2 regions of the Streptomyces sp. NPDC026538 genome follow, and region 2 is predicted to be linked to the other one. Evidence: predicted binding sites of a transcription regulator. Region 2 holds the regulator's gene; the other holds the start of a gene.

Region 1 (5,269 bases), on a different contig from region 2:
CGTGCTCGGCCGGGGTGCGCAGCACCTCGCGCAACCACTCCAGCTGGGGTGCGGCCAGCCGGCCGTGGACCTTGCCCGGCACCAGCGAGTCCAGGGTGATGAAACGCCAGCCGCCGACCGTGCTGACGGCGGCCCGCTCCTCCCCGCCGAACACCTGCTCGGCGCGGTCGGTGCCGTCGGCGGCCAGATGCCCGCTGCCCAGCACCTTGGCGAAGGCCTCGCGCTCGTCGTGGTTGCCGGTGGTGCACAGGACGGGGATGTTCCGTTCCTGGGCGTACGCGCCGATCAGCGTGCGCAGCGCGGTGTACGCCTCGACCGCGCCGTCGTCGGCCAGGTCGCCGGTGACGACCACCGCGTCGAAGCCGGAGAGGTGGCGGAGTTCGTCGAGCATCAGCCGCAGCGACGCCGTGGCGTTGACGCCACGCTTGTTGGGGGCGTCGGTGCGGTCCAGGTGGGTGTCGGAGAGATGGAGTATCCGCATGCTCGGACGGTACCGGTGAATTCCCCGGCCATCACCGGCCCGTGTGCCACGCGGGTACCGCTCGTGCCGTACGCGTTCGCCCTCGGGCTCGGCCTGCCGGTCGCGGGCCGGCCCGAGGGCGAACAGGGTGGTTCGGCTCAAGCTCTCGGCTCAAGCTCTCGGCTCAAGCTCCCGGCTCAAGCTCCCAGCTCAAGCTCCCGGCTCAAGCTCCCAGCTCAAGCCTTCGGCTCAAGCTCTCAGCTCAGGCTCTTGAGCGCCGCCGCGTCGTACGACTTCAGTTCCTCCGTGCGCCCGGCCAGCACCTTCGCCGCCCACTCCGGGTCCTGGAGGATGGCGCGGCCGACGGCGACCATGTCGTACTCCTCGCGCTCCAGGCTGTCGAGGAGGTCCTCGATGCCCCGGACCGGGGAGCCCTCGCCCGCGAAGCCCTTGATGAAGTCGCCGTCGAGGCCGACCGAGCCGACGGTGATGGTCGGCTTCCCGGTGAGCTTCTTGGTCCAGCCGGCCAGGTTGAGGTCGGAGTCCACGAACTCCGGGAGCCAGTAGCGCCGGGTGGAGGCGTGGAAGACGTCGACACCGGCCGCCGCCAGCGGGGTGAGGATCGCCTCCAGCTCCTCCGGGGACTCGGCGAGACGGGCGTCGTAGTTGTCCGACTTCCACTGCGAATAGCGGAAGATCACCGGGAACTCCGGGGAGACCGACGCGCGTACGGCGGCCACGATCTCGGCGGCGAACTGGGTACGGGCGACCGGGTCGCCGCCGTAGGCGTCGGTACGGCGGTTGGTGCCCGCCCACAGGAACTGGTCGAGGAGGTAGCCGTGGGCGCCGTGCAGCTCGACCCCGTCGAAGCCGATCCGCTCGGCGGCGGCCGCGGCCTCGGCGAACGCCCGGATGACGTCGTCCAGGTCCTGCGAGGTCATCGCCTTGCCCTCGCCCTCGGTGCCGTCCAGGCGGATGCCGGAGGGGCCGACGGCGGGGGCGTCCGCGAACGGCGGCTGGCCCTGCTTGCGGACCATGCCGATGTGCCACAGCTGCGGGACGATGGTGCCGCCGGCCGCGTGTACGCCCTCGGCGACCTTCGCCCAGCCCGCCAGCTGCTCCTCGCCGTGGAACCGCGGGACGCGGCTGCTCTGCCCCGCCGAGTCGTGACCGACGTACGTGCCCTCGGTGACGATCAGGCCGACACCGGCGGCGGCCCGGCGGGCGTAGTACGAGACCACGTCCTCGCCGGGGACGCCGCCCGGGCTGAACTGGCGGGTCATCGGCGCCATCACGATCCGGTTGGGGACCGTGAGCCCGTTCAGGGCGATCGGACGGGAGAGGATCTCGGCCGCGCGGGAGGCGGGGGGCGTGGTGACGGTCACGTGGGGGGCTCCTCGTGAGTGTGCTGTAGACCGGACGGTATGTGCACACGCATCGAGTGCACATACGTGTGCAACGACCGGCCCGGACGCACCCATTCCCGCCCCCCACCCGAAAGCCGTGTGACTCCGGACACGGAGGGCGCCTCCCCGGAGTCCATGAGCGGGACCCGGACGTCCTGCTCTCCGTCCCGCTTCAGGTACCCGCCGAAGGTGCCGTACCTGGCCCGTGAGCGGCGCAAACGCCCGAGGGCGGCACCCCCTGTCGAACAGGGGGTGCCGCCCTCGGTCAGGACGAGCGATCGGCCGGAGGTCGATCAGAAGTCCATGTCACCGCCCGGCATGCCGCCCGGAGCGGCCGCGGCGGCCTTCTCCGGCTTGTCGGCGATGACGGCCTCGGTGGTGAGGAACAGCGCGGCGATGGAGGCGGCGTTCTGCAGGGCAGAGCGGGTCACCTTCGCCGGGTCGATGATGCCCTCGGCGATCATGTCGACGTACTCGCCGGTCGCGGCGTTCAGGCCGTGGCCGACCTGAAGGTTGCGCACCTTCTCGACGACGACGCCACCCTCGAGACCACCGTTGACGGCGATCTGCTTGAGCGGGGCCTCCAGGGCGAGCTTCACGGCGTTGGCGCCGGTCGCCTCGTCACCCTCGAGCTCCAGCTTCTCGAACACCTGGGAGGCCTGGAGCAGGGCCACGCCACCACCGGCGACGATGCCCTCCTCGACGGCCGCCTTCGCGTTGCGAACGGCGTCCTCGATGCGGTGCTTGCGCTCCTTGAGCTCGACCTCGGTCGCGGCACCGGCCTTGATGACGGCGACGCCACCGGCGAGCTTGGCCAGGCGCTCCTGGAGCTTCTCGCGGTCGTAGTCCGAGTCGGACTGCTCGATCTCGGCGCGGATCTGGTTGACCCGGCCCTGGACCTGCTCGGTGGAGCCGGCGCCGTCGACGATGGTGGTCTCGTCCTTGGTGATGACCACCTTGCGGGCGCGGCCCAGCAGGTCGAGGGTCGTGTTCTCCAGCTTGAGACCGACCTCCTCGGAGATGACCTCGCCGCCGGTGAGGATGGCGATGTCGTTCAGCATCGCCTTGCGGCGGTCGCCGAAGCCCGGGGCCTTGACCGCGACGGACTTGAAGGTGCCGCGGATCTTGTTGACGACCAGGGTCGACAGGGCCTCGCCCTCGACGTCCTCGGCGATGATCAGCAGCGGCTTGCCCGACTGCATGACCTTCTCCAGGAGCGGGAGCAGGTCCTTGACGGAGCCGATCTTCGAGTTGGCGATCAGGATGTACGGGTCGTCCAGGGACGCCTCCATACGCTCCATGTCGGTGGCGAAGTACGCCGAGATGTAGCCCTTGTCGAAGCGCATACCCTCGGTGAGCTCCAGCTCCAGACCGAAGGTCTGGGACTCCTCGACGGTGATGACGCCTTCCTTGCCGACCTTGTCCATGGCCTCGGCGATGAGCTCGCCGATCTGGGTGTCGGCGGCGGAGATGGAGGCCGTGGAGGCGATCTGCTCCTTGGTCTCGACGTCCTTCGCCTGCTCCAGGAGGGCACCGGAGACGGCCTCGACGGCCTTCTCGATACCGCGCTTCAGGGCCATCGGGTTGGCGCCGGCGGCCACGTTGCGCAGGCCTTCCTTGACCAGGGCCTGGGCGAGCACGGTCGCGGTGGTCGTACCGTCACCGGCGACGTCGTCCGTCTTCTTGGCGACTTCCTTGACCAGCTCGGCGCCGATCTTCTCGTACGGGTCCTCCAGCTCGATCTCCTTGGCGATGGACACACCATCGTTGGTGATCGTGGGGGCGCCCCACTTCTTCTCAAGGACGACGTTGCGGCCCTTGGGGCCGAGGGTGACCTTGACGGCGTCGGCGAGCTGGTTCATACCGCGCTCAAGGCCGCGCCGCGCCTCCTCGTCGAACGCGATGATCTTGGCCATGTGAAGTGGTCCCTCCAGGACTGGGGGTGAGTCTTCGGACCGCGCCCGCGCCCGCGACGGACGGCTCGCCGACCCGTGGGTTCCTTGCCCCACCCGGCCTGCGGGCCTCACCGACCCGGTCCATTTTTGTCACTCTCACCTTCAGAGTGCTAACGCCAATGATTAGCACTCGCCCATGCCGAGTGCAAGCGCCTCCGGGAGACTGGGCCGCGCCAGGGCCGCGCGCGGGGCGGCGCGCCGGGCCGCCCCGCGGTGGTGCGCCGGGCCGCCCGCGGTGGTGCGCCGGCCCACTCGTCCCGCGCATGCCAAAGGGCTCGTAACCCATGACTCCCCATGGGATACGAGCCCTCCGACAATGAAAGAAGAACGACGCTGTCAGTCGGCGCGTGCTTCAGCTGGTCGCGAGCCGGACCATGTCCGCCTGCGGCCCCTTCTGGCCCTGCGAGATCTCGAAATCGACCCGCTGACCTTCCTCCAGGGTGCGGTAGCCGTCCATCTGAATCGCACTGTAGTGGACGAAAACATCCGCACCACCGTCGACCGCGATGAAGCCGTACCCCTTCTCCGCGTTGAACCACTTGACGGTGCCCTGAGCCATGCCTAACTCCCCTATTACTGGCCCTTGCACAGATCCACACTTCGCGGATCCGGGTCAGACCTCACCCCCCAATGGTTGGGGGCGTGCGCCGGAACGCGTCGACCGCGGCTGAATGTATCTGTCCAACTGCCGTCTGCAACAGGTCAATCGGACGAGAATTCTGGACGGGAAGGGTCCGGAATATAGCAAGAATTCGGCCGAATTCAGGGCAAGTCGGGCCCCATAAAAGCCGCGAAAGCCGCATATAACCCGCACACTTTGGCTACTTCTTGGCGGGTCAGCGGTGTCGAATACGGGGCTCCCGACCTGGAGATCGGGACCGCGTTCCCCAACTGTACCGCGCTCAACCACACAGAATTGCCCCCTCCGCTTCTCTCACGGAGGGGGCAATCGAATGAACAGTGGGTGATCGGCGTTACCAAAGGTAATGTTCGGTCATTCGATCAGCCTGTCAGCAGGTCAGCCGCCGGCCACGGCCGGGATGATGGAGACGCCCGCACCGTCCGGGGTCGCCGTCTGAAGTCCCTGCTCGAACCGCACGTCGTCGTCATTGACGTACACATTCACGAACCGGCGCAGCTTGCCCTCGTCGTCGAGAACACGGGCGGCGATCCCGGTGTGGTTCTTCTCCAGGTCGGAGATGACCTCGCCGAGGGTGCCGCCTTCGGCGCTGACTTCGGCCTGACCACCGGTGTAGGTGCGCAGGATGGTGGGGATGCGAACGGTGACGCTCACGTTTGAACCTCCGATCGGGGCAACGCCCTGGTTTCTTACAGCTGGCTCAGGCGAGCCCGGCCTCGCGGAAAGACTCGAGATTCGGGCGAATGGTCGCCGTGAGCCCGGTCCCCGCCACGGCGTCCAGCGTCTTCAGTCCATCACCCGTGTTGAG
Region 2 (5,269 bases):
CGCCCGCCTCCTCGAAGAGCGCCACCTCGTCCCGGGCGACGCCCCCCTCGGGTCCGACGACCAGCACGATCTCGCCCTCGGCGGGCAGTTGGGCGGCGGCGAGCGGCTCGCTGCCGTGCTCGAAGTCGGAGTGCAGTACGGCGGCCAGATCGGCTTTGGCGAGAAGTGCGGCGACCTGCTTGGTGGTCGCCGCGTCCGTGATCTCCGGGAAGCGCACCCGGCGGGACTGCTTGCCGGCCTCGCGGGCGGTGGCCCGCCACTTGGCGAGGGACTTCAGGCCCCGGTCGCCCTTCCACTGGGTGATGCAGCGGGCGGCCTGCCAGGGCACGATCCGGTCGACACCGACCTCGGTCATGGTCTCCACGGCGACCTCGCCGCGGTCGCCCTTGGGCAGCGCCTGGACGACGGTGACACGGGGCTGCGGAAGGGGTTCCTCGTGGAGGATCTCCAGGTCCGTCACGACGAGCCGGTCCTTGCCCTCGGCGGCCCTGACGACACCCTCGCTCCAGCGTCCGCGCCCGTCGGTGAGGATGACGTCCTCCCCGGGCCGCAGCCGCTTCACGGAGACGGCGTGCCGGCCCTCCGGGCCGTCCAGGACGACCTCGCCGCCGGAGGAGCCGGGCACCACCAGCGGGTCGAGCACGAACACCGGGGCGGTCATCGTCCGTCCCCCCTGTCGGCTCCGCCGGCCCGGGCGCCCTCGGGCTTGCCCGACAACGCTGTCGAGGCGGCGGCGAGCTCCTGGGCGAGGACCTCCACCAGCCGCCCCGCGGGCAGCTCCCGGGCCATCCGGTGCCCCTGCCCGGCCCACAGGGCCATGCCCTGCGCGTCCCCGGCCTTGGCGGCGGCCTTGCGCAGCGGGGAGGTGAGGTGGTGGACCTCGGGGTAGGCGGCGGGCGCGTACGGGCCGTGCTCGCGCATGAAGCGGTTGACCAGGCCGCGGGCGGGCCGCCCGGAGAACGCCCGGGTCAGCGCGGTCCGGGTGAACAGCGGGTCGGTCAGCGCCCGCTTGTGCGGGTCGGCGGCGCCGGACTCGGGAGTGGCGAGGAAGGCGGTGCCCAGCTGGGCCGCGCTCGCCCCCGCGGCGAGCACGGCGGCGATCTGGCTGCCGCGCATGATGCCGCCCGCGGCGACCACCGGGATGCTCACGGTCTCGCGTATCTGGGCGACCAGCGACAGCAGGCCGATCCCGGAGCCGTCGTTCTCCGGCACGTCCCGGTGGGTGCCCTGGTGTCCGCCGGCCTCCACGCCCTGGGCGATCACCGCGTCGGCGCCGGCCCGCTCGACGGCGAGGGCCTCCTCGGCGGTGGTGGCGGTGACGAGGGTGAGGGTCCCCGCCCGGCGCAGGGCGACCAGTGCCTCGGGACTCGGCACACCGAAGTGGAAGGAGACCGCGGCCACCGGGTTGTCGAGGAGTACGGCGAGCTTCGCGTCGTACCCGTCGTCCCGGCCGCTGTCCGGGTCGCCGAGCTCGGTCTCGTACCATGCGGCCTCACCGGCCAGCTGATGCGCGTAGACCTCGACCGCGCCGGACTCGGCATGCTCCGGCTGCGGCATGAAGAGGTTCATCCCGAAGGGGCGGCCGGTCAGTCCGCGCAGCTGCTTGATCTCCTGGTACATCCCGTCGGCGGTCTTGTACCCGGCGGCCAGGAACCCCAGCCCGCCCGCCTCGGACACGGCGGCGGCGAGCTGCGGCACGGAAACCCCGCCCGCCATCGGGGCCTGCACGATCGGAAGCGGGAAGAGATCGGTCAGTGCGGAGGACATGACGGCATGTTGTCACGTCCTCCGAACAAGACCGAATCGGGCCGTCCCTTTGGCACATGCCAGATATTTCCGGGCCGAAGGGGCGGCGCCTGTTTCCGGGCCGAAGGGGCGGCGCCCCCGGCCCGGTGAGCCGTCAGCGCCCGTTGAACGCGTCCTTCAGCCGGCTGAACAGACCCTGCCGGCCCGGCTGACCGCATCCGCCCGGGGGCCGACCCCCGGACCCCCGGCAACTCCGGCAGCCCGCGTCAGCGCCCGTTGAACGCGTCCTTCAGCCGGCTGAACAATCCCTGCTGGCCCGGCTGGAACTGCCCCGTCGGCCGTTCCTCGCCGCGCAGCTTCGCCAGCTCGCGCAGCAGCCGCTCCTGCTCGGGGTCGAGCTTGGTCGGGGTCGTCACCTCGACGTGGACGATCAGGTCGCCCCGGCCGCCGCCGCGCAGATGCGTGACACCGCGGCCGTGCAGCGGGATCGACTGCCCGGACTGCGTGCCCGGCCGGATGTCGACCTCCTCCATCCCGTCCAGCGTCTCCAGCGGCACCTTCGTACCGAGCGACGCCGCCGTCATCGGAATCGTCACCGTGCAGTGCAGGTCGTCGCCGCGCCGCTGGAACGTGGAGTGCGGCAGCTCGTGGATCTCGACGTACAGGTCGCCGGCCGGACCGCCACCGGGCCCGACCTCGCCCTCGCCGGCGAGCTGGATCCGGGTGCCGTTGTCCACACCGGCCGGGATCTTCACGGTCAGCGTCCGCCGCGACCGCACCCGCCCGTCACCGGCGCACTCGGGACACGGCGTCGGCACGACCGTGCCGAAGCCCTGGCACTGCGGGCAGGGCCGCGAGGTCATGACCTGGCCCAGGAAGGACCGGGTCACCTGCGACACCTCGCCGCGACCGCGGCACATGTCACACGTCTGGGCGGAGGTGCCCGGCGCCGCGCCCTCACCGTTGCAGGTGTTGCAGACGACCGCCGTGTCGACCTGGATGTCCTTGGTCGTACCGAAGGCCGCCTCGTCGAGCTCGACCTCGATCCGGATCATGGCGTCCTGGCCGCGCCGGGTGCGCGAACGCGGACCGCGCTGCGACGCGGTACCGAAGAACGCGTCCATGATGTCCGAGAAGTTCCCGAACCCACCGGCCCCGAAGCCGCCCGCGCCCGCGCCGCCGCTCTGCGAGAGCGGATCGCCGCCGAGGTCGTAGACCTGCTTCTTCTGCGGGTCCGAGAGCACCTCGTAGGCGGCGTTGATCTCCTTGAACCGCTCCTGGGTCTTCGGATCCGGGTTGACGTCCGGGTGCAGCTCGCGCGCGAGCCGACGGAAGGCCTTCTTGATCTCTTCCTGCGACGCGTCGCGGCGCACGCCGAGAACGGCGTAGTAGTCCGTGGCCACTTACGACTCCGCCAGGATCTGTCCGACGTACCGTGCCACCGCTCGTACCGCTCCCATCGTTCCCGGGTAATCCATGCGGGTCGGGCCGACCACGCCGAGTTTGGCGAGTGCCTCGCCGCCCGAACCGTAGCCGACCGACACCACGGACGTGGAGTTGAGTCCCTCGTAGGCGTTCTCGTGACCGATGCGTACGGTCATGCCCGAATCCCCCGCCTCGCCCATGAGCTTGAGGAGGACGACATGCTCCTCCAGTGCCTCCAGGACGGGCCGGATCATGAGGGGAAAGTCATGTCCGAAGCGGGTGAGATTGGCGGTGCCGCCGATCATCAGCCGCTCCTCGTTCTCCTCGACGAGCGTCTCCAGCAGGGTGGAGAGCACCGCCGAGACCGTACCGCGGTCCTCGGCTTCGAAGGCGTCCGGCAGGTCCTCGACCAGCCGGGGCACGTCCGAGAACCGGCGACCGGCGACCCGGCTGTTGAGCCGCGCCCGCAGATCCGCCAGCGACGACTCCCCGAAGGGCGCCGGGCAGTCGACCATCCGCTGCTCGACCCGCCCGGTGTCGGTGATCAGCACCAGCATCAGCCGGGCCGGCGCGAGCGCGAGCAGTTCCACGTGCCGCACGGTGGACCGGGTCAGCGACGGATACTGCACGACCGCGACCTGCCGCGTCAGCTGCGCCAGCAGCCGCACCGTCCGCGCCACGACGTCGTCGAGGTCGACGGCGCCGTCGAGGAAGTTCTGGATGGCCCGCCGCTCCGGCGCGCTCATCGGCTTCACGCCGGCGAGCTTGTCGACGAACAGCCGGTAGCCCTTGTCGGTCGGGATCCGCCCGGCGCTGGTGTGCGGCTGGGCGATGTACCCCTCGTCCTCCAGGGCGGCCATGTCGTTGCGCACGGTCGCCGGGGAGACGCCGAGGTTGTGCCGCTCGGTCAGCGCCTTCGACCCCACCGGCTCCTCGGTGCCGACGTAGTCCTGGACGATGGCGCGCAATACCTGAAGCCTGCGTTCACTCAGCATCCAGCGCCACACCTCCAGAAAGTCGTCCCCGCGGCCGTTCGGGTCTTTCGCCTGGCACTCTGCGAGTCCGAGTGCCAGCATCCCCGGCCCAGTGTACGGCCGTCGGGTACCGACTGGGCAAGGTCGGCGAGGACCCGGGACGTTCTACCGCTAGCGTCGCGGTGTGACGGTGACTTGGGAAGAGCTGGGCTGGGAGCGGGTGGCCGAGGGGGTCGGCCGGTGCCGGCTGCCGGGCTGGGACTGCACGGCCGGGCTGGTCCTCGGGGCGGGCCCGGTCCTGATGGTGGACGCGGGGTCGAGCCTGGCGGAGGGCGCGAGGCTGCACGGGGAGGCGCAGCGGCTGGCCGGGCGCCGTGTGACCGATCTCGCGCTCACCCATCCGCACTTCGACCACGTCTTCGGCGCCCCGGTGTTCGCGGGCGCGGAGGTGTACGCGGCGGCGGGCGCGGAGGCCGTCCTCGCCCACGGCCGCGAGGCACTCCGCCTGGACGCGGTCCGCAACGGCCTGCCGGCCCCGGAGGCCGAGGAGGCGGCCGACGCGCTGCCCCGGCCCCGCCGCCCTGTCTCCGGCGAGTGGAACCTCGACCTCGGCGACGGCCGCCGGGCCCTGCTGGCCGACGTGGGCCCCGGCCACACCCGCCACGACCTCGCCGTCCTCGTCCCCGGCGACCCGCCGGTGGTGTTCTGCGGCGACCTGGTGGAGGAGTCCGGCGCTCCCCAGGCCGGCCCCGACGCCGTACCGTCCCGCTGGCCGGCCGCCCTGGACCGGCTGCTCGCCCTCGGCGGCGAGGACGCCCGGTACGTGCCCGGTCACGGAGCGGTGGTGGACGCGGCCTTCGTACGACGGCAACGCGACGCCCTGGCCGCCCGTTTCGGCGTGTCGTGACCACGCCGCCGCCGCTTCTCCTATCGTCATCCGAATGCGCCAGTACTCCGCCGACCTGACCCCGCCGTGGAAGAAGCCGAAACCGGCGCCGGAGGTGGCCGCCGAACCCGGCCTGGTCGTCGAGGAACCCGGCACCGGCTTCTGCGGCGCGGTGATCCGCTGCGAAGCGGGCACGGTGACGCTGGAGGACCGCTTCGGCAAACACCGCGTCTTCCCG

What was found. The regulator HrcA, encoded in region 2, represses chaperone genes, less so after heat shock. The targets are predictions, from matches to a motif close to TTNGCACTCNGNNNNNCNGAGTGCNAA.
Region 1: the regulator HrcA is predicted to act here: its motif matches at 3,945-3,971, upstream of groL (chaperonin GroEL).

What each region holds. Positions count from the first base shown of each region.
Region 1 is NZ_JBVHQG010000010.1:158,187-163,455, reverse strand. It holds gene ACZ4N4_RS34240 (metallophosphoesterase family protein) at 1-481, opposite strand, end outside; gene ACZ4N4_RS34235 (NADH:flavin oxidoreductase) at 718-1,845, opposite strand; gene groL (chaperonin GroEL) at 2,160-3,782, opposite strand; gene ACZ4N4_RS34225 (cold-shock protein) at 4,174-4,380, opposite strand; gene ACZ4N4_RS34220 (MoaD/ThiS family protein) at 4,840-5,115, opposite strand; gene thrC (threonine synthase) at 5,162-5,269, opposite strand, start outside.
Region 2 is NZ_JBVHQG010000001.1:973,676-978,944, forward strand. It holds partial or broken gene ACZ4N4_RS04425 (16S rRNA (uracil(1498)-N(3))-methyltransferase) at 1-661, opposite strand, end outside; gene ACZ4N4_RS04430 (nitronate monooxygenase) at 658-1,767, opposite strand; gene dnaJ (molecular chaperone DnaJ) at 2,013-3,149, opposite strand; gene hrcA (heat-inducible transcriptional repressor HrcA) at 3,150-4,166, opposite strand; gene ACZ4N4_RS04445 (MBL fold metallo-hydrolase) at 4,330-5,052, shown strand; gene ACZ4N4_RS04450 (DUF3097 domain-containing protein) at 5,087-5,269, shown strand, end outside.